One region of the Paenibacillus sp. FSL M7-0420 genome, then DNA from elsewhere that is predicted to be linked to it. Evidence: riboswitches for the same ligand, from Rfam matches in the RefSeq annotation. Region 1 holds a riboswitch; each other region holds the start of a gene.
What was found. Region 1 has a riboswitch for thiamine pyrophosphate ahead of MKX51_RS00490 (ABC transporter substrate-binding protein). Riboswitches for the same ligand answer to the same signal wherever they lie in the genome.
Positions count from the first base shown of each region.

Region 1 (7,190 bases):
CAATATCGCTGATCTGCTCCGTCTCCACTACTTCAAATACATAATCCTCCGGGTTCTGGTCCAGCCTCCGGATCGCCTCGAAGGTATGAGTAAGACAATACTTGGGATTATAAATAGAAGAGGGCAGGAAGTTAATGAACCGCTTAATGCCCTTGGGCAGCAGCTTACTGCCGGTCTCTATCGCCGAGATCCGGGCGGCCCGGTCAAGAAAGGAATGAAACCCTGTCCGCCGGGCAATCTCAAACAGCTCATAGGGCTGAAAATAACTGCCCTGGGGCAGCGGGCGCAGCAGAAATTCAAAGCCGACAATCTCCTCGCTGAAATTCACAATCGGCTGCATGTGGCTGCAAAAATCATGGCTCATAATGATGGACACCAGATTCTCGTTAGCGAAGCGGACCTTCAGCTGATCGAAGGTCAGCCACCGGTCCGGAGCCGCAGGGGCACCTTTGCTCTTAACGCATACGGATAAGGAGTCCGCTATGTCCTTAGCCGCCACCAGCATTTCTATCAGCTTCAACAGCTCTTCCTTACGATGATATGGAATGATACAGGTCTTGCTTGTCTCAAATGCTTCATAACCGGCATTCCGGATGGCAGCAGCCAGCGGATCAGAGCAGGGGCGGAGCTTCAGCTCCCCTTGATCCTCTATCGGGTCGATGTCAGCACAATCAACACAGTTCATGGCAATCCCCTCCGCCTCATGATGTCGATAACCTGAGGCCATTATAGCATGATTCCTCCGGCACGATCAGGAAAGAAGCCGCAAAAAGAGCCCCTTATGAACCATGAAGGTCCGTAAGAGGCCCGGATTGCCGGGCTATGCAGTACTTAGGCTTAGGCGGGAGATTCACCGGTTCCCGGCCACCACAATCCTTTTACTGGAGACAGCCATTAAGACTGCCATACCCCGTGCTCACCGTTCTTGCCCATATATTCAATCCGTGAAGGTGACAGCTCAAGAATGACATAATCGGGATCATCCGGTCCCTTGAACCATTTCTCCAGGGACTCATTCCATACCTTAGAGCGCAAGCCGTCATCCTTCGTCACGGCAACCGTAGCTTCAATCTCCAGTACATCCTTGCCGCCGCCCTGTTCATAGCCAAGCAAGAGACAAGCATTAGGATTATCCTGAAGCTCTTCTACCTTATGCGTCTTGCGGTTAGTTGCCAGATAGATGGACAGCCCGTCATGAAATACCGCCATGTAACGCACCTTAGGCTTGTTACCGGCCTCAATCGTGCCGAAGGAACCGAACCTGTTGTCGTCCAGCACCTGTATGATTGTTTTCTCCAGCTCTTTGTTATCCATTGACGTCACAGCTCCCTTCAAAATTCATGTGAATATAAGTTTATATATTCACGTCCTTGGTTTGGATTTATGATTAACCTGTGCCTAATATAGTGTACCCTTCCCGTTCATTCTGAATCCCGCCATCTGTTCATAAATTGATTCATAAGGAGTCTTATTCTTGAAAAAACTAATCTGGATCGGCTGTCTCTCCTATTTCGTAATCGGCCTCGCCCATGTTGTGCTGGGCTCCATTCTGCCAGTGCTGCTCCAGCATTATGACCGCAGCTACAGTGCAGGGGGCGAGCTGATCTTCAGCCAGTTCGCGGGCTTCCTGGCCGGCGTACTGGTCTCGCCGCTGCTGAACCGGCGGTTCGGCAAGCGCGGCGGCATTCTGATTGCCACCGGCCTGCTGCTATGCGCCGAGATTGCCTATGCCTTCCTCCCGCCCTGGGGCTGGATGTACGTAATTGCCGTAGCCGCAGGGTTCGGCTTCGGGATGATCGAAGCCGTCATCGGCACGATTATTATAGCCGCAGTCACCGAAGGAACGGCCGTTGCCATGAGCCGGCTGGAGGTGCTGTTCGGTGTCGGGGCGCTGCTCATGCCGCTGGCGGCCAGTCCGCTGATTGCCGCAGGGCAGTGGAGGCTGGCCTTCCTGATCGTTGCCGCCTGCTCCCTCCTCTCGCTGCTCTTCTGGGCGAAGAGCAGCTTCGGCCCGCTGGACAGCGCGCTGAATGAGCGGCCTGCCCGCCCTGACCGCGCTGCGGCAGCGGGAACCACCAGAAGATTGTCCTTGCCCTACAAGGGCAATCAATGGGTGGTGCTTGGCTTGTTCATTCTGTTCTTCTTTCTTTATGTAGGCACTGAGATGAGCCTGGTGAATTTCATGCCGGCGATCTTCATCGCGAAGCTGGGCATGAGCGAGGCCGCGGCTGCACTCACGGTGACCTTCTTCTGGCTCGCCATGTCGGCGGGCAGACTGTTCGCCGGTGTCATCGCCGAGAAGATTTCCTACCGCATCTATGTGCTCGTCAGCTGCTTTGCCGCTTTGCTGCTGCTCGTTATTTTCCCGTTCGCCGGTCACCGGCTTGCCGCTTTTGCGATCATCCTGCTGCTTGGCCTGTTCATGTCCGGCATCTTCTCAATCGCGCTGGTCTTCTCCAGTAAGCTGCTGCCCGGCGCGGAAGAATCGACGCCCAGCATTATGATCGCCTCCGGCGGAATTGGCGGCGCAGTACTGCCGCTGCTGACCGGCTGGTCCATGGATCATCTGCAGATCGCCCAGACCTCGGGACTTTTGGCCGCTTTTGCCGCGCTGTTATTCGTGCTGAGCGTAACCGCCTGGAGAATAGGGTAATTGAAGCTACAAGGTCCGTATTCTGCGAATAAGGATGGAACCCACCCATGGCTATACCGCATTCCGAGCCCACTCTGCATACCGCCTTGCTGCAATTCATTTTCCCCTTTTCGATTAAGGCGGAAGTCGATCAAGAGCTGATTGAGAGTCTTCAGGAGGATGGATTTACGCGTTTTTTTCTGGAGAACAAAGAACTGGAGCATGCCTATTACGGAGAGAATCACTGTGTATCCCATGAGAAAATGGAGCGCAGCTATCTTCCGTTTGCCGCTCATGTCTTGTTTCCGCGTGAGAAGGACAGGGATTCCTTCCGCCGCTTTTCCCGGGCTAATGATCTGCTGTGCGGGCTGCAAATGCCCTTCCAGACGATTCCCTTCCGCGTGCTGTCGACCGATGTGTTCCTCTGCCCGTTCGAGCTGGGCTTCCTGACGGTAAGAGTGGCTATTGAGGAGGAGAATCTCCCCTTCAGCATGGTGCTCGAATTCGCCGACCGGTTCCGCAACCTGGAGGATGTAAGCGTTCAGGATGAGCATACCTTCATCCATTGTCATAAGAAGTCTTTTGCCCGGGTAGAGGACTTCGTGTTCAGGCATCTGGCAGCCGGGCTGGAGCCGTATCTCGATCCTGCAGAGACGAATGGCAATTATTTCGAGACCCTGCCCTTCTTCGTCGATGAACGGATGCTGGTGCAGGCCTTCTACGGCGTTAATCTCCCGGAGGATGAGGAAGAGATCAGTGTCGAGCTGCTCTACCGGGCCTCCCAAGTGGACGGTCTGAGCATCGACGGCACCCCCTATATGAGCGCAAGTGATCCAGACTATATCAAGCAGTATACCCGGGAGCATTGCTATAGCCGCTGGGGGCCGGACACCTACTATATGACCAATGAGCAGACCTTCTGCTGCGTGAGCCGGGCGAAGCCGGAGATTGCCGCCCAGCTGATCAGCCAGATGTACGGCGAGTATTATTACGGAATGCTGCTGAGTATTTTTCATAAAATCGTGCTGCTGAAGCTCGCCAACCTCCACTCCCGGCTGCGTATCAACCACGACAACGACGAGATCGAGAATCTGATCTTCCTGATCAACAAATTCTCGGCCAAATTCTATTTTCTGGAGCTGATCTCGCAGTCGCAGGGGCGGGAGATTTTTTTTCAGCTGCGTAAGGTGTATGGCAATGATGCCTTGTTCGATGAGGTGAAAATGACCCTGAATGACCTGTTCCAGTACCAGGACAAATTCCAGGCCAAACGGCGGGATACACTCCTGATGGTGCTCACGGTATTCACGGTCATCAGCGGGATATACGGGATGAATCAGGTCATCGAGGATCTGAAGGGCCAGATCGACTGGAGTAAAATGCTGGAGTATTCCGCGTTCGAGTATCTGGCTCTGTTCCTGACCTTCTCCGGGATCACCGTCAGTGTCGGCTTAACGCTGAGAGAGATCTGGAACGGCATCCGCAGCCGCCGCAAGAAGCGGCATTATACGAGGGATTAAGACACAAAGGGTGGACAACGGCAGGACTGCCGTCTATAATACACCGTAAGAACATAGCAATACCCGTGAACTTTATAGAACCAGGGGTGCTGGAATTGGCCGGCTGAGATTGTATCCCACAAGATACTGACCCTTACACCTGATCTGGATAATGCCAGCGTAGGAATCTTCATTCAGCACAGTGCCTTGAGCGGTACTGAAGCTGAAATCCCCTCACGCAAGTCACTGGCGTCCCGATCTTCGGGACGCTTTTTTGATTCTAAGGATGTACAGGAATAGGGTTTCTGTAAGCTCTGAAGACCAGGGGTTGCTGGAAGGAGAGAAAAAGAGAAATGGGAGTCAAAAAAACAACAGGAATGCTGCTGATCAGCTCTATGCTGGTTCTCGCGGTCGCGGGATGTGGCGGCGGGAACAACAGCGGCAATGCGGGGGCCAGCGCACCTGCTGCCGGTAACAGCACAGCTGCACCTGATGCAACCGCAGCCGCACCCACGGATGCACCTAAGGCGCTGACCCCGGTCAAGATTGCCCTGGACTGGACGCCGAACACGAATCATACCGGCCTGTATGCTGCCAAGGAGCTGGGCTATTACGCGGAGGAAGGTCTTGATGTGCAGATTGTACAGCCGGGCGCTGCCGGTTCCGACACAATGGTCACTTCTGGTGAAGCCCAGTTCGGCATCAGCGCCCAGGAGGCGCTGACCCTGGCCCGTCTGCAGGATGTGCCGCTGGTATCGATTGCTGCAATCATTCAGCATAATACCTCCGGGTTCGCGGCTCCGAAGGACCGCAATATTAAGACGCCGAAGGATTTCGAAGGCAAAACGTACGGAGGCTGGGGCTCCCCTGCGGAGCAGGCTGCCATGAAAGCCATCATGGACCCCGAAGGCGGGGATGTCTCCAAGGTGAAGCTGGTGAATATCGGCGAAGCGGACTTTTTTACAGCCGTGAAGCGGGATATTGACTTCGCCTGGATCTTCTATGCCTGGACCGGCGTGGAAGCGGAGCTGCGCGGGGAGCCGCTGGATATGCTGTATCTGAAGGATTACGCTCCGCAGCTGGATTACTACACTCCGGTGCTGACCACCAGCGAGAAGGAGATCGCCGAGCACCCTGAAGTGGTGAAGGCCTTCCTTAAGGCTACGTCAAAAGGCTATCAGTACGCCATCGACCACCCGGAAGAAGCCGCGACGGTCTTGTCCGATGCTGTCCCTGATCTGGACCCCAAGCTGGTGCTGGCCAGCCAGAAATGGCTTAGCCCGAAATACAAGGACGACGCCCCGCGCTGGGGTGAGCAGAAGCTTGAGATCTGGAAGAATTACGCCGACTGGATGTACGGCCTGAAGCTGCTGGATAAGCCGCTGGATGCGGAGAGTACGTTTACGAATGAATTTTTGCCGGAATCATAATGAGCCCGCATGACGGGAATCTTATACCTAACTTGAAAGGAATGATTGATCATGGCTAACACACTGCTCAGCATTCAGGTAATTCCCAAGACACCGAACAACGAGGATTCCATCCCTTACGTGGACAAGGCTATAGAGGTCATTCAAAAGTCAGGCGTGAAGCATCAGGTGAATCCGCTGGAGACCACGATGGAAGGCGAGCTGTCCGAGCTGCTGGATATTGTGCGCGACATGCATGAGGCGCTGATCGCTTCCGGCAGTCCTAGTGTCATCTCACAGATCAAGATCGCCCATAATCCGGGCGGCATCAGCATGGAGAAGCTGACGGAGAAATACCGGCCGTGAGAAGCACCTGGAAGCTAGTGTGGCCGCCCTTTGTGGCGGTCCTCTTTTTTGTCGGGATATGGCAGCTATCGGTCATGCTGTTCGACATCCCGGCTTACCAGTTGCCCAGCCCCGCGGATATCGCGCGTGAATCGAAGAACAACGCCTCCGGGATCTGGGAGCACACCGCCGCCACGCTGCGGCTGACCCTGATCGGCTTCCCGGTCGGCACAGGCATCGGCCTGCTCACCGCCTTGCTGCTGCATCTGCTGCCCTGGGTCAAGCGGGCGATCTATCCGCTGCTGATCCTCAGCCAGAATGTGCCCTCCATTGCGCTGGCCCCGCTGCTGATTATCTGGTTCGGCTTCGGCCTGCTGCCCAAAATCATCCTGATCACCCTCGTCTGCTTCTTCCCCGTAGCTGTTGCAGCCATGGGCGGAATGGCCCAAAGCGACCGGGTGATGATGAATTATATGAAGATGGCCGGTGCGGGCAAGTGGCAGATCTTCACCCGGCTGGAGCTTCCCGGCTCCTTGCCCTCCCTGTTCTCCGGGCTCAAAATCTCCGCCACCTATGCGGTGATGGGCGCAGTGGTGGCCGAATGGATCGGTGCCGACAAAGGGATCGGCTACTATATGCTGCTGCAGAAGGCCTCTTACCGGGCGGACCGGATGTTCGTGGCCATCGCCATTATCGTGCTGCTGAGTCTCGTATTATTCGCGCTCATTGCCCTGCTGGAGAGATGGCTGGTGCGCTGGAAGCCGCGCAAGGAAGCTTAACGTATACGAAAGGATCATCCAAAACGGAAGTAACCATAATGAACTGAAGGAGGCTGGACGAAGTGTCTGAGCTTACGAGGATTGAACTGGAGAAAGCGGACGTCGATGGACGCCTGGGTACACGGAGTGTGCCGCCTGCGCTCGAAGTCAGCAGCATCAGCAAGTCGTTCCAGCACCGCCGCCGGGAGACGCAGGTGCTGGATCAGGTGTCCCTGACCGTGGAGCCGCAGGAATTCGTCTCCATTGTCGGCCCGTCCGGCTGCGGGAAAAGCACGCTGTTCCATATCATCGGCGGCCTTACGCTGCCGGATACCGGAACGGTGAGCATGAACGGCATCCCGGTGACCGGGCAGCGCGGCAAGATCAGCTATATGCCGCAGCAGCCCGCGCTGTTCCCGTGGCGCAGCACACTGGATAACGTCCTGCTTGGCGGCGAGCTGCAAGGCGCCCCGCAGCGGGAGGCCCGCGAGGCTGCGCGCCACTGGCTGGCGAAGATCGGCCTCGGCGGCTTCGAGCGGGCCTACCC
Region 1 covers NZ_JBBOCJ010000001.1:106,241-113,430, reverse strand. Annotated here, with positions in the region: gene MKX51_RS00510 (EAL domain-containing protein) at 1-685, opposite strand, end outside; gene MKX51_RS00505 (pyridoxamine 5'-phosphate oxidase family protein) at 895-1,314, opposite strand; gene MKX51_RS00500 (MFS transporter) at 1,475-2,653, shown strand; gene MKX51_RS00495 (hypothetical protein) at 2,701-4,152, shown strand; TPP riboswitch at 4,225-4,335, shown strand; gene MKX51_RS00490 (ABC transporter substrate-binding protein) at 4,485-5,561, shown strand; gene MKX51_RS00485 (thiamine-binding protein) at 5,613-5,906, shown strand; gene MKX51_RS00480 (ABC transporter permease) at 5,903-6,664, shown strand; gene MKX51_RS00475 (ABC transporter ATP-binding protein) at 6,745-7,190, shown strand, end outside.

Region 2 (7,190 bases), 7.3 Mb from region 1:
GACAGGGCGGTGAAGAATTCCCGCCCCCTGAGGTCGATGACCAGCGCCACCTTGGCGATTTTACCCTTGGACTGCTCAATCAGCTCAGCGAATTTCGGGATTAGCACAGGCGGAAGATTATCCACGCAGAAGAACCCCAGATCCTCCAGGCTCTGCACGGCAATCGTCTTGCCCGCACCCGACATGCCTGTAATGATAATCAGGGTGGCATGGGCGGGCAGGGTTTGCTCGAGGTCGGTCATTACAGCATCCCTCCCTATGATTAGTATATGAATAATTCCGGTCTTTTAAGAACGCAGCAGCAGACCTGCCGCACCAATAATACCGGCGTCATTGCCAAGCGCTGCAGGTACAATCGTAACACCGGTCTGCAGAGGGGCAGGCGCCAGCTTGGCGAATACCCGGCGGACTTCATCGAACAGAATATCGCCTGCCTTGGAGACTCCGCCGCCGACGATGAATACTTCAGGGTTCAGAACCGCTGCAACGGAGGCCATCGATTTACCCAGGTAGAAGGCCGCCCGGTTCACAATCCGCAGCGCAGCCTCATCGCCTGCCTTGGCGGCATCGAATACTTCCTTCGCAGCGATTTTTTCAACGGTGGACAAGGAGGTCCGGTCCCCGCGTGCTACAGCATCGTTCGCCATGCGGATAATGCCTGTCGCTGAGGAAACGGTTTCCAAACAGCCCATGTTCCCGCAGCCGCACTGGATCGCTTCCAGATCGGGGACCACGGAGATATGTCCAAGCTCGCCGGCCAGACCGGCAAAGCCCTGATACACCTTACCATTAATAATAATACCGCCGCCGACACCCGTACCGAGCGTATAGCAGACACAATTCTCTATGCCGCGCCCTGCACCGCTCCAGGCTTCGCCCAGTGCAGCCACGTTGGCATCATTGTCTATTTTGACTGGCTTGTTCAGACGACCCTCCAGAATGGAGCGGATCGGCACATCTCTAAATCCTATGTTGGGCGCAAGGATGATGATACCTTCACGAATATTCGTAAATCCGGCCAGTCCCGCACCCACACCAGCCAGCTGGTCCCAGGAGTACGGAGAGTCCTCCACAATCTGGCGTACATACTTCTCGATATTATCGATGACAGCATCGACGCCATCCGCAGTCCCTGTCGGACCTTCGTAAGTGTGCAGCAGGCTTCCCTCGGCATTACAGATTCCAACCTTAATCGTGGTACCACCTAAATCCACGCCAACGTAGATATGTTCAGACATGTTACAAGCCACCTTTTTCTATGCTAAAATAGTTAATCCTACGTACCCACTATAATAGAAGCCTCCCCTGCGGTCAAGGAAAGGCGATACACCCGGGGCAATGGGCTTCAGTTCTTATTGTTAACAAAAAGACTTTCTCACCAGGCAGGCAAGAAAGTCCGTTCATTCTCTTCTATTGTAGGGTGCCAGATGCCTTAATGCTATTCGGACAAAATTCGCTTCTGGCCCTCCAGGGCACGGATCGGTGCAATATTCTGGGTGAATTCCAGCGTCCCCATATAACGGCCGTCTGCATCCCGTACAGCGAAATAACGGATATAGATGAATTTATCCTTGATGTTAATCCAGAAATCCTCGGCATCCTTCACTCCCGCCTTAAAATCAGCGAGCAGCTTCTCGACAACATGCACGCTTTGCGGCGGATGGCAGTTCTGTACGGTGCGGCCGATAACGGCCTTCGTCCGGGCGAAGATCCTTTCCTTGCCATGCGAGAAGTAGCGGACAACATCGTTCTCATCGATAAAGGTGAGGTCCACCGGCAGATGATTCATCAGCGTCTCGAGCTGGTGGAGCGACAGCAGTCCGGTCTCGAACCGGATGAAGCCCTGCGGGGACAGGCCTTCCCCTTCTTCCGCTGGAACATCAGCACCCTCAGGCTCCGCTGCACGTTCCGGTATCCATTCCTGGTCGGGCGCAGTCAGGCAGAAGCCGATTTCATCGCTTTCGCGGGCGATCCGGACCCACTCATCCTCAGTCAGCTTATCCAGCGCCATCGGGAGCAGAATATTCTCTTCCTTGAAGATCATCTCATTGACTTCCTTAATGATCTCCTCCAGTGCGGCTGTAATCTGCCCGCTGTCCCCGTTATAGGCGCTAAGCGCCTTCTTGGCTTCCTTGATCATATTGCGGATTCCGTCATCCACTCCCCACATTACCTTCGTAGGACCGTATATGCCGTACTTCTCCAGGTAAGGGAACAGCAGATTCTCCTTACGGCTGTAGTGCTTGTCGAGATCCAGCAGCAGACTAAGGTCCTCCAGCAGCTTGAAAATAATCTCCTCGCTGGCGTTCTTCTTGAACTTATCTGCATGCAGCTCCAGCCGGAAGTTGACCAGACGCTCGATCTCGCGGTTCTCCAGCTTGAACGTATGCACGGGATGACCGGGCTGCTCCTCGGGCTTAGAAGAACGGTGAATCTGTTCAATCGAGCCTTTGAAAATCGCCGTATGCACAGAGCAGAGGCGCTGTACTTCCTCTACCGGAATGCCTTCCTCGGTCATCAGGGAGTGCTCCATGGCGGAGATTTCCTCCACCGTAACATCGCCTACCGCCTCTTCAAATCGCGCCTTAACCTCCTCCACGCTTTTGCCCGCATGCAGCTCCTTGATGATCTCTCTCAGCATAGCCTGGCGGCGTGTCTGTTCCGGCACATCGACCTCGCGGTTATTAATCAGTTCGCTCATCGCAATCTCTCCTTCTATTCTATAATCTCGAAACCATGCTGCCAAAAGGCCAGCCGAACGGTTTCCAGCTCTATTTTCTTTAACTTCATTCCTTTAGACAGGGTCATGAACCGTCCTGCGGTCTGCAGCATTCCAGGCTTCGCAATATCACGGAATCCCAGCTCCACCATGATCTCCACCACTTCCGGGTGCCTGGTTACCAGCTCAAAGACCGATTCATCCAGCTTCAACGCTTTGCTCATCCTTTTGCACACCTCACTAATGAGAACTCTTCTCAAGCAACAGCTTAGCATAGGTCACAGAGGTGAATTGTGATTGTAATCACTAACTATAAAAAGACTATCCCCGCAAGCCTTTCAGCTTGGGGGATAGCCTAAGAATGTTGCGATTCCGCTATATTAGCAGCTAAATTACAGTGATTTGCTCCATCTATGAGAATTACGGATATCATGCGAAATCCGCATGCTGCAGAATTTAGGACCGCACATCGAACAGAAATGCGCCTGCTTCGCCCCCTCTGCCGGAAGGGTCTCGTCATGATACGCGAGCGCCCGTTCCGGGTCGAGGGAGAGATGGAACTGGTCGCGCCAGCGGAACTCGAACCGCGCCTTGGACAGCGCATCATCCCGGTCCTGCGCCCCCGGATGTCCCTTGGCGAGGTCTGCGGCATGTGCAGCGATTTTATAGGTAATGACGCCTTCGCGCACATCATTCTTGTCAGGCAGGCCTAAATGCTCCTTAGGTGTAACGTAACACAGCATCGCCGTCCCGAGCCCCCCGATTATCGCTGCCCCGATGGCCGAAGTGATGTGATCATAACCGGGTGCAATATCCGTAGTCAGCGGGCCGAGGGTATAGAAAGGGGCTTCGTGGCAGATCTCAAGCTGCTTGTCCATATTCTCCTTAATCTTGTGCAGCGGCACATGGCCCGGACCTTCGACCATGACCTGAACATCGTGCTTCCAGGCTAGTAGCGTCAGTTCTCCCAGTGTCTCCAGCTCGGCGAACTGAGCTTCATCATTGGCATCGGCGATAGAGCCGGGACGCAGGCCATCCCCCAGCGAGAAGGCCACATCATACGTCTTCATAATCTCACATATATCCTCGAAGTGTGTGTACAGGAAGTTCTCCTGCTGATGAGCCAGGCACCAGGCGGCCATAATCGATCCGCCCCGGGATACGATGCCGGTCATTCTCCGGGCAGTCAGCGGAATATAGCGCCGCAGTACCCCGGCATGAATGGTGAAGTAATCCACTCCCTGCTCCGCCTGCTCAATCAGCGTGTCACGGTAGAGCTCCCAGGTTAAGTCCTCGGCTATGCCGTTCACCTTCTCCAGCGCCTGGTATAAGGGCACTGTCCCGACCGGCACAGGAGAATTGCGGATTATCCACTCCCGGGTGGTATGGATCTTAGAGCCGGTGGAGAGATCCATGATGGTATCTGCCCCCCAGCGGGTTGCCCACCGCATCTTCTCCACCTCTTCTTCAATAGAAGAAGTGACCGCAGAATTTCCGATATTCGCATTGATCTTCACGAGGAAGTTACGGCCGATAATCATCGGCTCACTCTCCGGGTGATTGATATTGGCCGGAATGATGGCGCGGCCAGCGGCCACCTCATCCCTTACGAACTCCGGCCGGATATTCTCACGGATCGCAATATATTCCATTTCCGGTGTTATGATCCCTTGCCTTGCATAATACAGCTGAGTCACATTGCCGCCTGCATAGGCCCGCCGGGGATTCCTGCACAGTCCTGGATGAGCTTCTGCGGCAGCCCCTTCTCTGCGGATTCCGTTATCCTCCGGCCGGACGGCTCTTCCGGTGTATTCCTCCGAATCGCCGCGTTCCTCAATCCAGCATGAACGGTGCGGCGGCAGTCCCCTCCGAATGTCCGTCTCCTCCGCAGCATCCGTGTACATACCGCTTGTGTCATAGACCCGCAGCGGAGCATTGTCCTCTTCCCCGGCAACGCCTTCGGTTCTGCTGAGGCTGATCTCCCGCATCGGAACCCGGATATCCGGGCGTGAGCCCTCCACATACACTTTACGGCTCGCGGGGAATCCGGAAAGATTCACCTCTTCGTTCTTGAGCATTCCTGTCATTTCAATCTCCTCCTCTTCGCTCTGTACACTCATCAGATAAGAGGTCACGCAGCAGATTGAGCTGAAGAATCTATAGATTCCTGCAAGTCAAAAAGCCGCTCCACCTGGAGCGGCTTTATTAAAGGAACAGCCAAATAAGACTGTATTCAAAAAAGGTCCGACTCCACTTTCCTACGCTGGTATGATCCAGATCAGGTTCAAGGGTCCGGAAATTCAATTTTCCCGTCTCAGCCTATTCAGGCTCCCCTAGTGGGTATCTTATCTAATTAAATGCATTTTACCAGTTTGGGTAATTGTTGTAAACCCGTTATTTGTCCAGCGATTCGCTCCAGTCGTGCACCATCGTGCCTTCCAGGAACTTCTCGGCATCCATGGCGGCCATACAGCCGGTCCCTGCTGCCGATATCGCTTGACGGTAACGCGTATCCTGCACATCGCCGCAGGCGAATACGCCTGGGATGTTGGTCTCGGTGGTACCCGGGTTCACCACGATATAGCCATTAGCATCCGTGTTGATTTGCCCGCCCAAGAAGGCTGTGTTCGGTGTGTGTCCAATCGCTACGAACACGCCGTCTGCTTCTACCAGCTCTGTCAGACCTGTCTCATTATTAAGCACCGTAAGGCCCTTCACTCCGGTCTCTCCTACCGTTACTTCAACCGGTGTGCGGTTCAAGGCCCAGGTTACCTTACTGTTGTCACGCGCCCGGTCCTGCATGATCTTCGAGGCCCGCAGCTCGGGACGGCGGTGAACCAGCGTTACGCTGGACGCAAAGCGGGTCAGGAAGCTGGCTTCCTCCATGGCGGAGTCTCCGCCGCCGACGACGACAATCTTTTTATTACGGAAAAAGAAGCCGTCACAGGTCGCACAGGTGCTGACCCCGCGTCCCACATTCTCCTGCTCGCCCGGGATGCCCAGATATCTTGCAGAGGCCCCGGTTGAAATAATAACTGATTCTGCTTCCAGTACACCCATCCCGTCCACGGTCACCTTGAACGGGCGCTGTGAGAAGTCCACCGACTCCACCCAGCCGTTCTTGAATTCAGCGCCGAAGCGTTCCGCCTGCTTGCGCATATTGTCCATCAGGTCCGGACCCAGAATCCCTTCAGGGAAGCCTGGAAAGTTCTCCACTTCTGTCGTCGTTGTCAGTTGTCCACCCGGCTGCAAGCCTTCAATGACCAGCGGGCTCAGGTTCGCACGCGCCAGATAAATCGCGGCAGTCAGCCCGGCCGGGCCTGTTCCGATTACAATCGTTTTGTACATTACATTGGCCTCCTTACAAGTAGGTGTTCTTACAACAGCAATTGCTTCAAATACGGGTAGTGGACGGCGATAAGCCGCCGGTTCCGGGCAGCATCCCCTTGGGTCCGGGAGCAGCCGCAGGCTCCTGCTCTTCGCCGGGCGAGCCGCCGGCTTCATTCAGGTTCTCCCCGATCAGCCGCTGAAGGCTGAACAATGCCGCCTCCTGCAGGCGGTCCTCCTTCAGCGGCTCCTGCTCCAGAACTCCGCGCAGTACCTCGGACATCTCCTCGTCCTCAATCCAGCGGAGAGCCTCGGTCACCTGAAGCTTCGTAGCGGAATCGCCGTAGCGCAGCGCCCAGAAGAACGAGGCGCGCAGCAGCGGATTATTCCGCACTTCTTCAGTGAATCTGCCCGTATTGCCCTTCCACTGCTTCAGCTGCTCCTGGAAGGGAAGCTGATAGTTATAGCTGACTGCAGGCATAGGCTGTCCTTCTGCCCGGGCCTGCTGGAGCTGGGACAGGAAGAACGCCGGGACAGCGGAAGCAGGGTCCAGCTTGGCTGCCTGTCTCCAGCAGCGCAGTGCCTCATCATGTCTTCCGCTATTGCTTGCCGCCGCGGCACAGTAATGATACAGCCCGGCGTCTCCGGCGACCTCCTCGTCCTTCAGCAGACGGCGGAAATGGCTGTAAGCGGCAGCGTGCCGGCCCAGGATACCCATGGTTGTAGCCATTTTGAATACATGCTCCTGATGGAACGGCACCGTTGCTTCAAGCATACCCAGCAGCGTCGCAAGCTGTTCCTTATCTCCTGCATACTGCAGGAAGATGGCCATATTGCACAGAGCGTGCAGATTGCCGGGGTCTTGCTTCAGCACCTCATTCAGACATTCCTTCGCCTTGGCGAACCGGCCCATATAGAAATGAGCCAGTGCCAGATTATTATGCGCAGCCAAAAAATCCGGGGTGCCCGCAGTGATCTCCTCCAGCAGTTCTACAGCCTGAGGGAACTTACCCTCCTCCAGCAGACTCCGCGCCCGATCATGCTCTACGACTCCCTCACGGCTGCGGATACGCACCAGCGGAGCAGGCCGGTTCAGCTCATATTGCAGCAGCTCCATCAGTTCTTCGGATTCGGTCATGAACTC
Region 2 covers NZ_JBBOCJ010000001.1:7,451,022-7,458,211, reverse strand. Annotated here, with positions in the region: gene rapZ (RNase adapter RapZ) at 1-242, opposite strand, end outside; gene MKX51_RS32280 (ROK family glucokinase) at 288-1,238, opposite strand; gene MKX51_RS32275 (DUF438 domain-containing protein) at 1,439-2,701, opposite strand; gene MKX51_RS32270 (DUF1858 domain-containing protein) at 2,716-2,943, opposite strand; gene thiC (phosphomethylpyrimidine synthase ThiC) at 3,112-4,806, opposite strand; TPP riboswitch at 4,958-5,064, opposite strand; gene trxB (thioredoxin-disulfide reductase) at 5,114-6,067, opposite strand; gene MKX51_RS32255 (tetratricopeptide repeat protein) at 6,114-7,190, opposite strand, start outside.
Region 2: it holds a riboswitch for thiamine pyrophosphate, as region 1 does, so the genes downstream of both, thiC (phosphomethylpyrimidine synthase ThiC) here and MKX51_RS00490 (ABC transporter substrate-binding protein) in region 1, are expected to answer to the same signal.

Region 3 (7,190 bases), 2.0 Mb from region 1:
GGCATGCAGGCTGTTGCCGTGCGCATCCATAGTCACTATCGCTGCGAAGCCGTCCACCTGTAAATGCCACATCGCTTCAGGAATACCGAATTCCATGAAGTCTACCGCGTTGACCTTCTTGATACATTCTGCGTAATACTGCGCTGCACCGCCGATGGCATTGAGGTAGACCGCGCCGTGCTCCCCTAAGGCCTTAAGGGTCTTGGGTCCCATACCGCCTTTGCCGATTACGGCGCGGATACCGAACTTCTTGATAATATCGCCCTGATACGGCTCCTCGCGGATACTGGTCGTCGGGCCAGCCGCCTTCACATGCCAGCCTTCATCATCCTTCAGCATGACCGGGCCACAGTGATAGATGACAGCACCGTTGAGATCGACAGGGGTATCGTGATCCATGAGGTATTTGTGCAGGGCATCGCGGCCGGTGTGCATCTCGCCGGAGAGGATCACCACATCGCCGACGCGCAGGCTGCGGATATCCTCCTCACTGATCGGTGTGGTCAGGCGGATCTCGCGCGAGCCGCCTGAGCCGGCGGAAGCTACCGCAGCCGGTTCGGATGCTGCCCCATTCCCTGAGACGGCCGCATCCGAAGCTGCTTCACCCGTCCCGGATACAATAGCCGGTGCCGCAGGAATCGTAGCATCCTCTGGCACCACGCCGGAAGCTGTCCGTTCTGCCGCAGCTACACCCACAGGTTCAGCAACAGGCTGCGGTGCAGCTTCCCCCTCAACAGATATCCCGGTGCCGCTCTCATACAGCCAATCCTGAATGTCACCGGTAGCCGGATGAACCAGAATGCCCTGGCGGCGGAAGGCCCAGCAGTTGTAGGCTACGGAGACAAAGAAGCTGGCAGGCAGCCTGTTCATTACTCCGATTTTGCAGCCCAGCAGCGTCACTTCACCGCCGAAGCCCATCGTGCCGATTCCGAGCTTGTTGGCATTCTCCATAATGTAATGCTCCAGCTTGCCCAAATCTTCATTAGGATTCACATCCTCAACCTTGCGGAACAGCTGCTTCTTCGCCAGCTCATAGCCCGTGGTACGGTCGCCGCCAATGCCTACACCAATGAATCCTGCGCTACAGCCCTGGCCCTGCGCCTGGTACACGGAATGCAGGATGCACTTGCGGATACCGTCGAGGTCGCGTCCGGCTTTGCCGAGTCCCTCCAGCTCTGCCGGAAGGCTGTACTGGATGTTCTTATTCTCGCAGCCGCCGCCCTTCAGGATCAGCCGGACGTCAATGCTCTCTTCCTCCCACTGCTCGAAGTGAATCACCGGAGTCCCTGCCCCCAGATTATCCCCGCTGTTCTCGCCGGTTAGCGAATCTACGGAATTGGGCCGCAGCTTCCCGTTCTTCGTAGCGCGGGTAATTGCGCTGTGAATATCCTTCTTCATCTCTATCTGATTCACGCCCACCGGCGTATGAATTATAAAAGTCGGCATCCCCGTATCCTGGCAGATCGGCGATATTTGCTGCTCCGCCATTCCGATATTCTGCGCTATCGTGGTTAGTGCCAGTCCGGAGCGTGTCGCCCGGTCTTCCAGCGCCCGCCCTCTGGCCACTGCCCGGCGCACATCGCCCGGCAGGTTCGTGGAGGTCTCTACAATCAAATTATAAATGCTCTCTTCAAAATGCTGCATCTTCATTCAGTCTCCTCTCCATCTGGTTCAAGCGGCCCTAACTCTGGTACAATTAGTTACTATAATAGCACATTAAGCTGCTCATGAAAGGGGTTACTTCAAAATTGAACTACCATTTCTCCGCCTATCTCTACCGGCTGCAATATATCCAGCGCTGGAGCCTCATGCGCAGCACCGCCCCGGAGAACGTGGCGCAGCATTCGTTCCAGGTCGCCCTGCTGGCGCACATGCTGTGCACCATCGGCAATGCCCATTTCGGCCGGTCGCTGAACGCCGACCGCGCATCCACGATGGCGCTGTTCCACGACGCCACCGAGGTCTTCACCGGCGACATCGCTACGCCGGTGAAGCATAACAACTCGCGTCTGCTGTCCAGCTTCCGCGAGATGGAGCAGGTGGCCGCCGACCGGCTGGCGGCCATGATCCCGCCGGAGCTGAGCGCAGTCTATGCGCCGCTCCTGCAGCCGCACACCAGCCCGCCCGGCTCCGAGGATGCCGGACTGCTCCGCTACGTCAAGGCAGCGGATGTGCTGGACGCTTACCTGAAATGCGTCTGGGAGGTCGCCGCAGGCAACCGCGAATTCGCCGCTGCCAGGGAGCAGACTGCCGCGAAGCTGCATGTACTGGAGATGCCTGAGATGGAGTATTTCCTTAAACACATGGCTCCGGGCTTCGAGATGTCGCTGGACGAGCTGACTTCCAGTGCGAGTCAGGGACAGTCTGCCGGACAGCCTGAATCTATAGAGTAGATAGAGTACACACATACATTTGGCCCATCAGCCTTCGCGCAGCACATTGTGTTTAGTTTTTCGCATACATCCGGCCATGCGCTTTCCTGATAAAAGGAGAAGTCAGCGCGTGAAGCCTGTACCTTATATAATGCAAACAAACCCGCCATAAGGCGGGTTGTTTGCATATGGCCGGGTTAAATTAGGTTAGTTTGGTCAGCTTAAGTTAGGCTCGGTTTAACTACATCAAGTTAGGCGAGATCCAATCAGCCTACCTCAACCCAAGCGGCTCGGACAGGATATCCCAGTCCTTGAATACCGGCTGGAGTCCTTGCGAGCGCAGCATCTCGGCCATCTCGTTCACGCTGCGGTTGTCCGAGATTTCAAACTGCGGCGTTCCCCCTTCCAGGGAATGTCCTCCCACTTCGGTGGATACCCCGGCGGACATCTTCGTGATGCCGAGCTGGACCAGATGATCGCGCAGAGCGGCAGGCTCGCGTGTGGACAATGAGATGCCGGAGCGCGGCAGGAACAGGCGGTACGCCAGGATGATCTGCACCAACGCACGGTCGGTAACATCGCTTGCCGGGTTGAATTCGCCTAAGTAAGGCCGGAATCGGGGAGTCGACAGCCCTATTTCGCATTCCGGGTACTTGTCCTGTAAATACCTCGCATGCAGCGCAGTTGCCAGCGCCTCCTGGCGCCATTCGTACATGCCGAGCAGAGCCCCGATATTTACCGAACGGAAGCCCGCCTGACAGCCCCGCTCGGGAGCATCCAGCCGGTTGCGGTAGACACGTTTGGGTCCTTTTACATGCAACGCACGATAAGTCTCCTGATGGTAGACCTCCTGATAGAGCGTCAGACCGTCCACCCCGGCTTCTCTGAGCTCAGCATATTCGGCTGTCGAGAGCGGATTCACTTCAATGCTGACGGAGGCAAAATAGCGGCGCAACACATTCACGCAGTCCCTCACATAACCGGCCGGACTGTCACTCCGGGATTCTCCGGTCAGGATCAGAATGTGGCGCAGGCCCGTGGCTGCGATGATCTCTGCTTCCCGGGCGACCTGCTCCAGCGACAGCTTTTTGCGCGGAAAATCATAGATAGAACTGAAGCTGCAATACGTGCAGTGATTCACACAAAAATCAGCCAGGTACATCGGTGTAAACAGCTGCATCACATGGCCGAAATGCGTACGCGTTAACCGGTGCGCCTTCTGCGCCATCTCCTCCAGATAAGGCTCCGCTGCCGGTGACAGCAGGGCCATCAGCCCCTCTTCATCGATCCGCTCTGCACGAAGCGCACGCTTCACATCCTCTGCCGTATAGCGGCTCCATAGCGTTCCGTAAGGAAGCTGCTCCAGCCGGGTCATCGTCTCATAAAAGCTCATAACCGTTCTCTCCTCCCTATTCCATCTGTCAGGCCAAGAACCCGGTCAACGGTGAAGAGGCTGCCGCCGTCTCCTCTACAGGCCCTAGTCCAGCGAGATAAGCCTTGCGCCCTGCAGCTACCGCGTCACGGAAGGCTTCTGCCATCAGCAGCGGATCTGAGGCGGTGGCAATCGCTGTATTAAGCAGCACCGCTGCGGCCCCCATCTCCATCGCCTCAGCCGCCTCGGACGGTCTGCCGATTCCGGCATCCACGATCACCGGCAGCTCCGTCTCGGAGATCAGAATGCGGATCAGTTCCTTGGTCTGCAGTCCGCGGTTGGACCCGATCGGCGCTCCCAGCGGCATCACGGCCGCAGCCCCCGCTGCCTTCAGCCGCAGGGCAGCGGACAGGTCAGGACTCATATACGGCAGCACCACGAAGCCCTCAGCTGCAAGAATCTCGGTCGCCCGGATGGTCTCGGTATTATCCGGCAGCAGATATTTCTGGTCGTTGATGACCTCAATCTTCACCCAGTTCCCCAGCCCCGCCGATCTCGCCAGCCGGGCAATCCGTACTGCTTCCTCTGCGGTGCGCGCACCGGAGGTATTAGGCAGCAAGGTCATATGGGAAGGAATATGGCTGACAATATTGTCACTGCTCTCCGGGTCCACCCGGCGCAGAGCAACGGTAATGACCTGTGAGCCTGATCGCGTAATCACCTCGGGAATGAGGGTGTTGCGGCTGTATTTTCCGGTGCCAATGAACAGTCTGCTGGTTAGAGTCACTCCGCCAATCATCAATGAGTCTTGCATGTTAACGCCTCCTGGAATAAGTCTTCTTGTTTAACCTCCGCCTACAAAATGAACCAGCTCCACCCGGTCCCCCTCGCTGAGCAGTGTCTCTCCATAAACCTCTCTGCCGGCAAGCTCACCGTTCAGCTCGACAATCACCAGCTTACCGGCCCACTCGGGCCGGGACAGCAGATCCTCCAGTGTCCGGCAGCTCTCCCCGAGCCTTTGCGTCTTCCCGTTAACGGTCACATTCATGCCTGTTCACCTCCTGCTGTGCCCTGTGCTTGAGCCATATCCAGCGTTTCAGCCAGCTCTGCTGCCCTGTGAACCGCTGCCCTGTACGCCCGGGCCGCTGCCACCGGGTCCGGGGCTCCGCAGATCCCCGACATGACGGCAATGCCTGCCGCCCCTTGGGCTAACACCGCCCCGGCATTCCCCGGGGTAATCCCTCCAAGCGCAATCAGCGGGATGCGGCTCCAGCGGACAGCCTCTGCCAGCTGCGCAAGTCCGCGTGCCTGCTGTCCGGACTTGCATGCCGTAGGGAACACATGCCCGTAGAGGCAGAAGTCGGCTCCCTGCCTTCCAGCCTCCGCCGCCTCTTCCCGCGAGTGTACCGATCTGCCGATCCGCAGGCCCGGTGCAAGTCCGCGTGCTGCGGCTGGAGGTAGACTGTGCCAGGCTAACTCTACACCGCCTGCCCCGGCGGCCAGGGCAACATCGATCCGGTCATTAATGACCAGCTTCGAAGGCGGAACCCCGGCCTGAAGCATCTGCTGCGCCGCTGCCAGCAGTTCGCGGGCGGGCATGGCTTTTTCCCGGAGGTGGATATAATCCACTATAGAATGTACCGCCACGGCCCATTCGGCGAGCGCTTCAGGCGGCAGCCGCCCGTCCGAGACCGCATGAATCTCATACAACACTCTTTCCCCTCCCGTCTGCTCCAAGCCCGCTCTGCACCACCCCGCAACACAAAAAAGACCGCTCCCCGTAAAGGAAGCAGTCTGGAATAGAAGCAGGAATACCGGGATTAGCCGTATACCCCCGCTGCATTATTCGTTCTCCACTTCCCTACGCTGGTATAAACCAGATCAGGTTCAAAGGGTCCGGACAACTACGCCCGTCTCAGCCTTGCGGCACCCCTAGTGATCGTTCTATGCGGTTGTTTCGTCTTGCTTGTTGTATATTAGCATATTATTTCTGTTAGGGCTATACCTATCTCGTCTCACAAAAGCCAGCCTCCCGGCTGGCTTCTCCACATTTGCTGAGCAAATTGTGTAATACGTATGGTTACACTGCTTCTTATCCGTTCACAACCTCGCCGCCGTTCACATGCATCACCTGTCCGCTCACATAGGAGGAATCGTCCGAGGCCAGGTACACATACGCCGGTGCCAGCTCTTCAGGCTGTCCCGGGCGCTTCATCGGCTGGGTGCCGCCGAACTCACTGACCTTCTTAGCGTCAAAGGTTGACGGGATCAGCGGGGTCCAGATCGGTCCGGGCGCTACCGCATTCACGCGGATGCCCTTATCCGCCAGATTCATCGACAGTGACCGGGTGAAGCTGAGAATGGCTCCCTTGGTGGACGAATAGTCCAGCAGCTGCGGGCTGCCGCGATACGCCGTGATGGAGGTGGTGTTAATGATCGTAGCGCCTTTTTTAAGATGAGGCATAGCGGCCTTGGTCAGATAGAACATGGAGAAAATATTCGTCCGGAACGTACGCTCCAGCTGCTCCGCCGTAATGTCCTCAATATGATCCTGCGGATGCTGCTCCGCCGCATTGTTAATCAGGATGTCAAGCTTGCCGAGTCCTTCAACGGTTTGACGTATCAAGCTCTGACAGAAGCATTCGTCCCCGATATCCCCGGCGATCAGAATACACGTTCTGCCCTCCTGCTCCACCTGGCGCTTGGTCTCTTCCGCATCCTCATGCTCGTTCAAGTAGGAGATCACCACATCCGCACCCTCCTTGGCAAAATGAACGGCAACCGCACGCCCGATCCCGCTGTCGCCTCCCGTAATGAGCGCAGCCTTTCCCAGCAGCTTGCCTGCTGCCTTGTACGCCGGTGTCTCAAACTCCGGAAGCGGGTTCATCTCACTCTCAATTCCGGGGCGCTGATCCTGCACCTGCGGTGGTAAAGTTTTGACAGGTTGCTTGCTAGTGTCTGGCATAATCCATTCTCCTTTCGCTGTCCACAGTATTGTTGATCAATCATGTTAGCATGGCTTAAGGTCTGGTGTTTATGCATCAGGCAGTGTGCCTGCTTGGCTCTACGTTATGTTACTTACCACACTTGACAGCCGCCCAAACAAGTAATCTTCATTCAACGATACCTATAGCAGAACGATAGTCAGTAAGTAAGGAACGTTTCCAAAAAGAATATTATCTATATCCGCTAGGGGGAAAGCCCTATACTTTGTGAGGAAAGACAACTACCTTAACGGAGAGGACGCTTCCACCATGGGAAATGAGCGCATCTTGCTGGTGAACGGAACGGTAATCGATGGAACCGGACGGCCGCCGCTGCATCATACAAACATTGAGATTGTTAATGGCCGCTTCGGCACCATAACACAGCAAAGTGACATTAACGGGAGATCCGGGCCTGACTCCGCAACTAAAGTGATCGACCTAGAGGGTCTGTTCGTTTTG
Region 3 covers NZ_JBBOCJ010000001.1:2,093,150-2,100,339, reverse strand. Annotated here, with positions in the region: gene MKX51_RS08830 (fumarate hydratase) at 1-1,644, opposite strand, end outside; gene yfbR (5'-deoxynucleotidase) at 1,749-2,393, shown strand; gene thiH (2-iminoacetate synthase ThiH) at 2,644-3,765, opposite strand; gene MKX51_RS08815 (thiazole synthase) at 3,794-4,558, opposite strand; gene thiS (sulfur carrier protein ThiS) at 4,589-4,792, opposite strand; gene MKX51_RS08805 (thiamine phosphate synthase) at 4,789-5,457, opposite strand; TPP riboswitch at 5,586-5,688, opposite strand; gene MKX51_RS08800 (SDR family oxidoreductase) at 5,837-6,709, opposite strand; gene MKX51_RS08795 (amidohydrolase family protein) at 6,999-7,190, shown strand, end outside.
Region 3: it holds a riboswitch for thiamine pyrophosphate, as region 1 does, so the genes downstream of both, MKX51_RS08805 (thiamine phosphate synthase) here and MKX51_RS00490 (ABC transporter substrate-binding protein) in region 1, are expected to answer to the same signal.

Region 4 (7,190 bases), 3.0 Mb from region 1:
GGAAATACGTAGGCTTATTGTGAGTATTCTGTGACAATCACAAACTGGGCAGCAATAAAAAGGCAGACCAGGACTCCCCTCCCGGTCTGCCTTAATATGCTCCGTCCCGCAATCACTCTTCCCCGCTGAGCCGGTTCAGGAATTGCAAGGCGCGCGGGTTCTTCGTCTGCTCCAGTACCTCCCGGGGGGTTCCCTGCTCCAGAATGACTCCGTTATCCATCAGGATGATCCGGTCGGCCACATCGGCCGCGAATTTCATCTCATGGGTGACGATAACCATCGTCATTCCTTCCCGGGCCAGCTGCTTGATGACCTTCAGCACCTCGCCGACCAGCTCAGGGTCAAGCGCCGAGGTCGGCTCATCGAACAGCAGCACCTCCGGCGAGGCCGCCATGGCGCGGGCTATCGCTACACGCTGCTGCTGGCCGCCGGACAGCTGATGCGGATACGCATCTGCCTTGTCTGCCAGACCCACCTTGTCCAAGAGTGCCAGCGCCTTGCTGCGCGCTTCCTCCTTGGAACGCTTTTGCACCGTGATCTGTCCCTCCATGACATTGCCGATCGCCGTCATATGCGGGAACAGATTATAAGACTGGAACACCATTCCTGTCTGCTGGCGCAGGGAGAGTACGGTACGCTGTGGAATTATGCCGCCCGGGGTGAAATCCAGCTTAATCGTGTTCAGCGTAAGACTGCCCTTGTCGGGGGTCTCCAGCAGGTTGAAGCAGCGCAGCAGCGTGGTTTTGCCGGAGCCGGAAGGTCCGATAATGACCATGACCTGGCCGTGTTCAACGGCGAGATCCACACCTTTCAGCACCGCAAGCGGCCCGAAGGACTTATGTAAATCGCGTATTTCAATCATGCGTGTGCCTCCTTCACCTTAACTGGCCGAATACCGGTCCAGCCGCTTCTCCAAGTAATTCTGCAGCGCCGACAATACGGAGCAGAACAGCAGATAGAACAACGCCGCTTCGCAATACAGCAGCAGGGGTTCATAGGATGTCGCCACAATCTGCTGGGCTTTTCTGAAGATCTCTACATAAGTAATACTGGCCGCAAGCGAAGTATCCTTAACCAGGCTAATAAAAGAATTCGATAACGGCGGAACCGACACGCGGGCAGCTTGAGGCAATATCACCCGGCGCAGAGCCTGCTTCCGGCTCATCCCCACAGAGAACGCGGCTTCCCACTGGCCCTTGTGGATAGACAGGATGGCAGCCCGGACAATCTCGGAGGAGTAGGCCCCGACACTGAGCGTGAACCCGATGACAGCGGCGATGAACGGATCAAGCACAATCCCGGCGGCGGGCAGTCCATAGAAAATAATAAACAGCTGCACCAGCAGCGGCGTTCCCCGGATCACCCAGACATAAAATCTGGCGATCAGCCTCGGAAGTCTCCAGGAGGACAGCCGGGCAAGCGCAGTAATCACCGCCAGCAGCAGCCCCAGAATAAAGGATACCACCGCAAGCGGAAGGGTAAAAGCCACCCCGGCTTTGAACAGGGGCAGCAATGAATCGAGAAATATTTGTATTTGGCGGTCATCCATCATTTCGATACGTCAGTGCCGAAGTACTTCTCGGAGATCTTAAGGTAGGTTCCATCGCTCTTCATAGCGGTCAGCGCTTCGTTCACAGCCTGCACCAGCTCGTCATTCCCTTTCAGGAAGACTGCGGCACTATGCGAGCCCTCGGCAATCTCATCTACCTTCTTAATCTTGATATCCGGCTTCTGCTTCTTCAGGTCGAGGAAGGACAAGCCGTCATTCACGGTGGCATCGATCCGGCCGGAGGTCAGCAGATCAATCGCCTGGTTGAAGCCTTCGGTGGATACGATCTCGGCACCGTTGTCTGTGGCGATTTTGCCGAGGTTACTGGTCAGGGACTGGCCGGCTTTTTTACCCTTGAGATCAGCGAACGTCTTAATATCCTGATTGTCCTCCGGCACGATCAGCACCGCCTTGGAAACAATATACGGATCGGAGAAATCATATTTCACTTTACGTTCATCAGTGATAGAGACTTCATTGAAGATCACATCGAAGCGCTTCGCATCCATCCCGGCAAAAATCCCGTCCCATTGCGTCTCAATGAACTCCGGCTTCACACCTAAACGCTTGGTCACTTCCTCAGCAATCTCAACATCGAAACCTGTCAGCTTGCCGTCCGCATCATGGAAGGTGAATGGTGCGTAGGTTCCTTCAGTTCCGATGCGCAGCTTGCCGCTGGCTTTGACGGCCTCCAGGCTGTTCTGCTCCCCGGAAGCTGTACCCTCTGTAGCCGCTGCTGTGGGTTCATTTCCGGTATTGCCGCCCGTTGCTGCCTTGTCCGTATTGTTGTTTCCGCAAGCCGCAGCCGTGACCATGGTCAGGAGCAGCATAATAGTCAGACTTAGTTTTTTCATTCGATGAATCCCCTCTCATATCTTCTCTTTAGATACCGTAATTACCGGCAAAAAGAATAGTAACACTGAGGCGTTACCTGCGTCAATGATTTTTTCCGATTATATTCATCGGATTTGTATAGTATTGATTTTCCATAGCTTAGCTTGCCCCAATTTCGGCTCCTGCATCAGAATATTCAGAATAGAAAATAACAAAAAGCGACCCTCCGGCAAAAGGAGAATCGCTGCTATATGGATGTTACAAGCTCTGCTTCTATATGGTGCATTACTATACGTGCATGATTTCCGGTGCCGCCTTGTCCTTAGAACGCTCAGCTCCGGAATGGCGGCCCCGGCGCAGCAGCAGTCCAAGGACCGCACCGCCAAGCGCAACGAACATCATAATGTGGAACGTGTCCGCGAAGCCCTGCGACAACACGGTCTGCTTGGCCAGCAGGAGTGCTTCCTGTGAAGCGCCTGCGGTGCTTTTACCGGCAGCCGCCGCCGCTTCCTGCATCTCTATGCCGCGCGCCGTTGTTCTTGCCGTCAGAATCGTAACCAGAGTCGAGACAGCCAGCGAGGTAATGACCTGCTGCATCGAGTTCGTCAGCGAGGTTACCCGGTTCACCAGATGGCTTGGAGCTTTGTTGAGCAGATGAGTGTTCATCGGCATCATCATCATGCCCATGCCGGCCCCGCACATGATCAGCGGAAGGATCAGGTCTCGGCTCTGCGTGGTGAGATCCACATGCGAATACTGGAATAACGCGCCGGAGACCAGACTGAGACCGCAGACCACGAGCCAGCGCACACCGATCCGGTCGAACAGTATCCCGGCAATCGGCATCATCAGCCCGGAAGCGATCGCTTGCGGCAGCAGCGTCAGACCGGTATCAAATGCGCCGAAGCCGCGGGCCTGCTGCAGAAATTGCGGGAGCAGGAATAACGCGCCATATAAGCCGAACTGGGCAATCCACTGCACGATGATTCCTGTCGTGAAATCTACGGATTTCAGAATCCGCAGCTCCAGCAGCGGTGTGTTGGAGCGCAGCTCGGCGATGACAAAAGCGATCAGAGCCACAGCGCCCAGCAGCAGCCCGATCAGCGTCTTCTCAGAGGTCCAGCTCTGCGCGCCCTGGCTGACCCCGTAGGTTAGCGAAGCAAAGGCCAGCGGTCCAAGAACCATACCTAGCTTATCCATGCCGGGCACGCTGTTCTTCGCCGCACTCGGCAGCTTGCGCAGTCCGATCAGCACAGCGATGATGCCAATCGGAATATTAATGAGGAAGATCCAGCGCCAGGAATGGTATTCAACCAGCCAGCCCGACAATACCGGACCAATAGCCGGAGCGAACAGGACGGGAATACCCATAATGCCCATGACTACGCCAACCTTACTTTTAGGAGCCAGTCTGTATACATAGGCCATTCCGACAGGGAGCACACAGCCGCCGCCCAGTCCCTGAATAACCCGGAAAACAATCAGCCACTCGGCGCTGCTTGGTGTAGCGCACAGAATCGAGCCTATCGTGAACACAACTACCGCCGTCAGGAAGACCGTCTTGGCCCCGAACCGGTCAGACAGCCAGCCGGACAGCGGAATAACGGAAGCCTGGGCCAGCATATATCCGGTAACTACCCACTGCAGCGTATGCAGATCTGTCTTGAAATCCACCACCAGCCTGGACAAGGCTACGTTCATCGCCGTACTGTCCAGTACAACCATAAATACTCCTGCAATGATGGCCAGCAGCGGAACCAGAATGCCGGACAGCCGGAAATCGGCTTCCTGCTTCAAGGTCTGATCCATGTCTCTTCTCCTCCTGAGCTGTCCGCGTTCTAGATTGACCTGCGGGCAGATTGTTCTATATAATGAGTGAACGGACAACTGTCCGTAAGCGCAATTCATAGTCTACGGACAATTGTCCGTTGTGTCAATTCTTTTCTGAAAGGGGTTCTCATGAAAAAGCCAGACACCGATGCTGCGCAGCTCCCGCGCTCAGCTCCGCAAGCCATAGAATCCGCCCCGCCCGAGTCCGCCGATCCTTATGTACAGCGGATTCTTGAAGCTGCCCGCCAGTTGTTCACCGAGAGCGGTCTTGAGGCGGTCAGCATGTACAGCATTGCCAAGCGAGCAGGCATAGGACAAGGCTCCCTGTACCGCCGCTTCACGGACAAGGGTGAGATCTGTTCTGCACTGCTGAAGGGCAGCGCAGATCAATTCCTGTCCGGGCTGGAGCAGCAGGTGGCTGCCAGTGCCGGTGAAGCTCCGGCTCTCGCTCAGCTGCAGAGCAGCATTGAGCAGATTGCCGATTTCATTGAGCAGTATGCCGAGCTGCTGAATATGATCAAAGCCGAGTTCACCGGCAAGAAGCAGCTGACCCAGTTTGAGCATCCTTTTTTTCAGCGGCTGGGGGTGATGATGACAGAGCTGCTGCAGCGCGCTGCGGCGGGCGGTGAGATTATTGACATTGATCCGGCCTTTGCGGCCACCGCCTTAATCTCTGTCCTCAGCCCCGATCTGTACCTGTATGAGCAGAAGCGGCACCATTCCTCCAAGCTGGACATCTCCCGGGGCATCGTCACTTTATTCGTGACCGGTCTGGCGAAGCGCTGAGCGTCTGCTCTTTACAAGAGAAGAATTTGTGGTATATTAAGTAGCAATTACCAATTCAATAGCAACATTATTCACTAGGGGAGTCGGCCGACTGAGACGGAGCTTAAGCTCCGGACCCTTTGAACCTGATCTGGATCATACCAGCGGAGGGAAGTGGAGCAGAATGTATCAGTGGTTCACGTCACAGGGCCGCAGCTGACTGTACCTTCCGCCCCATTCATTCCTCCGGGAATGAATGGGGCTTTTTTGTGCTCAACGCAGTATCTATACCAATCCGGGGAGGCTTCGTACATAGTCTTATGATCAACATTAGCAATCTATCCTATGCTTTCGGGACGGGCTCGTCCCGTACCCCCGTCTTCTCAGGGCTATCCATGAATGTGCAGCGCGGCGAATTCATTTCTGTCGTAGGCGGAAGCGGATGCGGCAAAAGCACCTTGTTCAAAATCATCGCCGGCCTGCTGGAGCCGGACAAAGGCAGGATTACGCTGAACGGAGCCGAGTCCGCGGCAGCAGCGAAGAGGCTGGGCAGTGTGGCCTACATGCCGCAGCAGGATCTCCTCCTCCCTTGGCGCACCGTGCTGGACAATTGTCTGCTGCCTTGGGAACTCAAGCGCAGCCGTCCCAAAGCGGCCGCTGTGGCCGAGATCCGTACCCTGCTGCAACGCTTCGGCCTTGAGGGAACCGAAGGGGCTTATCCCCAGGAGCTGTCCGGCGGGATGCGCCAGCGCGTGGCGGTCCTCCGCACCGTGGCGGCGGGGAATGATCTGCTGCTGCTCGATGAGCCGTTCGGGGCGCTTGATGCCATTACCAAGCGTTCATTGCAGCGCTGGCTGTTGGAGTTATGGGCAGAGCTGGACAAGACGGTGCTGTTCATCACCCATGATCTGGAGGAGGCTCTGCTGCTCAGTGACAGAATCTATCTAATGACGGGCAGTGGCGGCAGCGGGATGCAGGAATTCCCAGCCGGTATCCCCCGCCCGCGTCATCACAGTCTGAATTATGAGCCGCAGTTCGCCGCCCTGCGCCAGGAATTGGAGCTGAAGCTATATGAGAACCGCCGCTCCTAGAAGATTGCTCCAGCATTACGGTCCGGCTGCCCTGCTCGCCCTGCTGACGCTTGCAGTCTGGGAGACTGTAGCCCGGCTGGGCCTGGTTCCTCCCTTCATCCTTCCGGCTCCGTCTGCGGTGTGGATGGCATTGATGGAAGAGCGCCATCTATTGTTCGGGGTACATCTGCCCGCCACACTGCTTGAAGTGCTCACAGGCTTCGCACTATCCGTGGTCTGCGGCAGCCTGCTGGGAATCGCCATGCATCTGTTCCGTCCGCTGGCCAAGGCGCTGTACCCGCTGCTGATTATCAGCCAGACGGTTCCGCTGATCGCCCTCTCTCCCCTGTTCATCATGTGGTTCGGCTACACCCTATGGAGCAAGGTCGCCGTTGTCTTCCTGACCGCTTTCTTCCCGGTGGTCATCGGCACCTATGACGGGTTGTCCAAGAACACGGACGCCTACCGGGAGCTGCTGTTGACATATGGCGCGAACCGCTGGCAGATTCTCGGGAAGGTGGGCGTTCCGCTGGCTTTACCCTCTTTTTTCTCCGGGCTGAAGCTGTCGGCTGTGTACTGTGTGATCGGTGCAACTATTGGGGAATGGCTTGGGGGCAGCCAGGGGCTGGGCTATTTCAGCCGCAGAATGGCCGGGAATCTGCAGAGCGCCAAGATGTTCGCCGCCGTTGTCTTATTATCCCTACTCGGTATCCTGCTGTTTCTGGCAGTCGCCGCGCTGGAGAAGATTATTCTGAAGAAAAGAGGACGTTATTCATGACTACTATCCGCTATACCCGTTATCTGCACCATGCGATTTCAAGGCCAGCCATGCTGCTGTCTGCTCTGCTGCTCTGTATGCTGCCTGTCCTGGCAGGCTGCGCCAATACGAACAGTCCGGCGGCCTCTGGCCCCCCGGCTGCTGTACCCTCTACCTCTGAGGCCGGGGCTAAAGGCGGGGCCCATAAGCTGACGATTATGCTCGACTGGTATCCCAATGCTGTTCACTCTTTTTTGTATGCGGCAGAGGCTCAAGGCTATTTCGCTGAGGAAGGTCTGGAGGTTGAGATTCAGATGCCGGCCGATACCAATGATGCGCTGAAGCTTGTTGCTGCGGGGAAGGTGGATTTGGCACTCAGTTATCA
Region 4 covers NZ_JBBOCJ010000001.1:3,081,797-3,088,986, reverse strand. Annotated here, with positions in the region: gene MKX51_RS13010 (amino acid ABC transporter ATP-binding protein) at 113-862, opposite strand; gene MKX51_RS13005 (amino acid ABC transporter permease) at 881-1,549, opposite strand; gene MKX51_RS13000 (amino acid ABC transporter substrate-binding protein) at 1,549-2,403, opposite strand; gene MKX51_RS12995 (DHA2 family efflux MFS transporter permease subunit) at 2,672-4,192, opposite strand; gene MKX51_RS12990 (TetR/AcrR family transcriptional regulator) at 4,343-4,999, shown strand; TPP riboswitch at 5,066-5,168, shown strand; gene MKX51_RS12985 (ABC transporter ATP-binding protein) at 5,248-6,069, shown strand; gene MKX51_RS12980 (ABC transporter permease) at 6,050-6,826, shown strand; gene MKX51_RS12975 (ABC transporter substrate-binding protein) at 6,823-7,190, shown strand, end outside.
Region 4: it holds a riboswitch for thiamine pyrophosphate, as region 1 does, so the genes downstream of both, MKX51_RS12985 (ABC transporter ATP-binding protein) here and MKX51_RS00490 (ABC transporter substrate-binding protein) in region 1, are expected to answer to the same signal.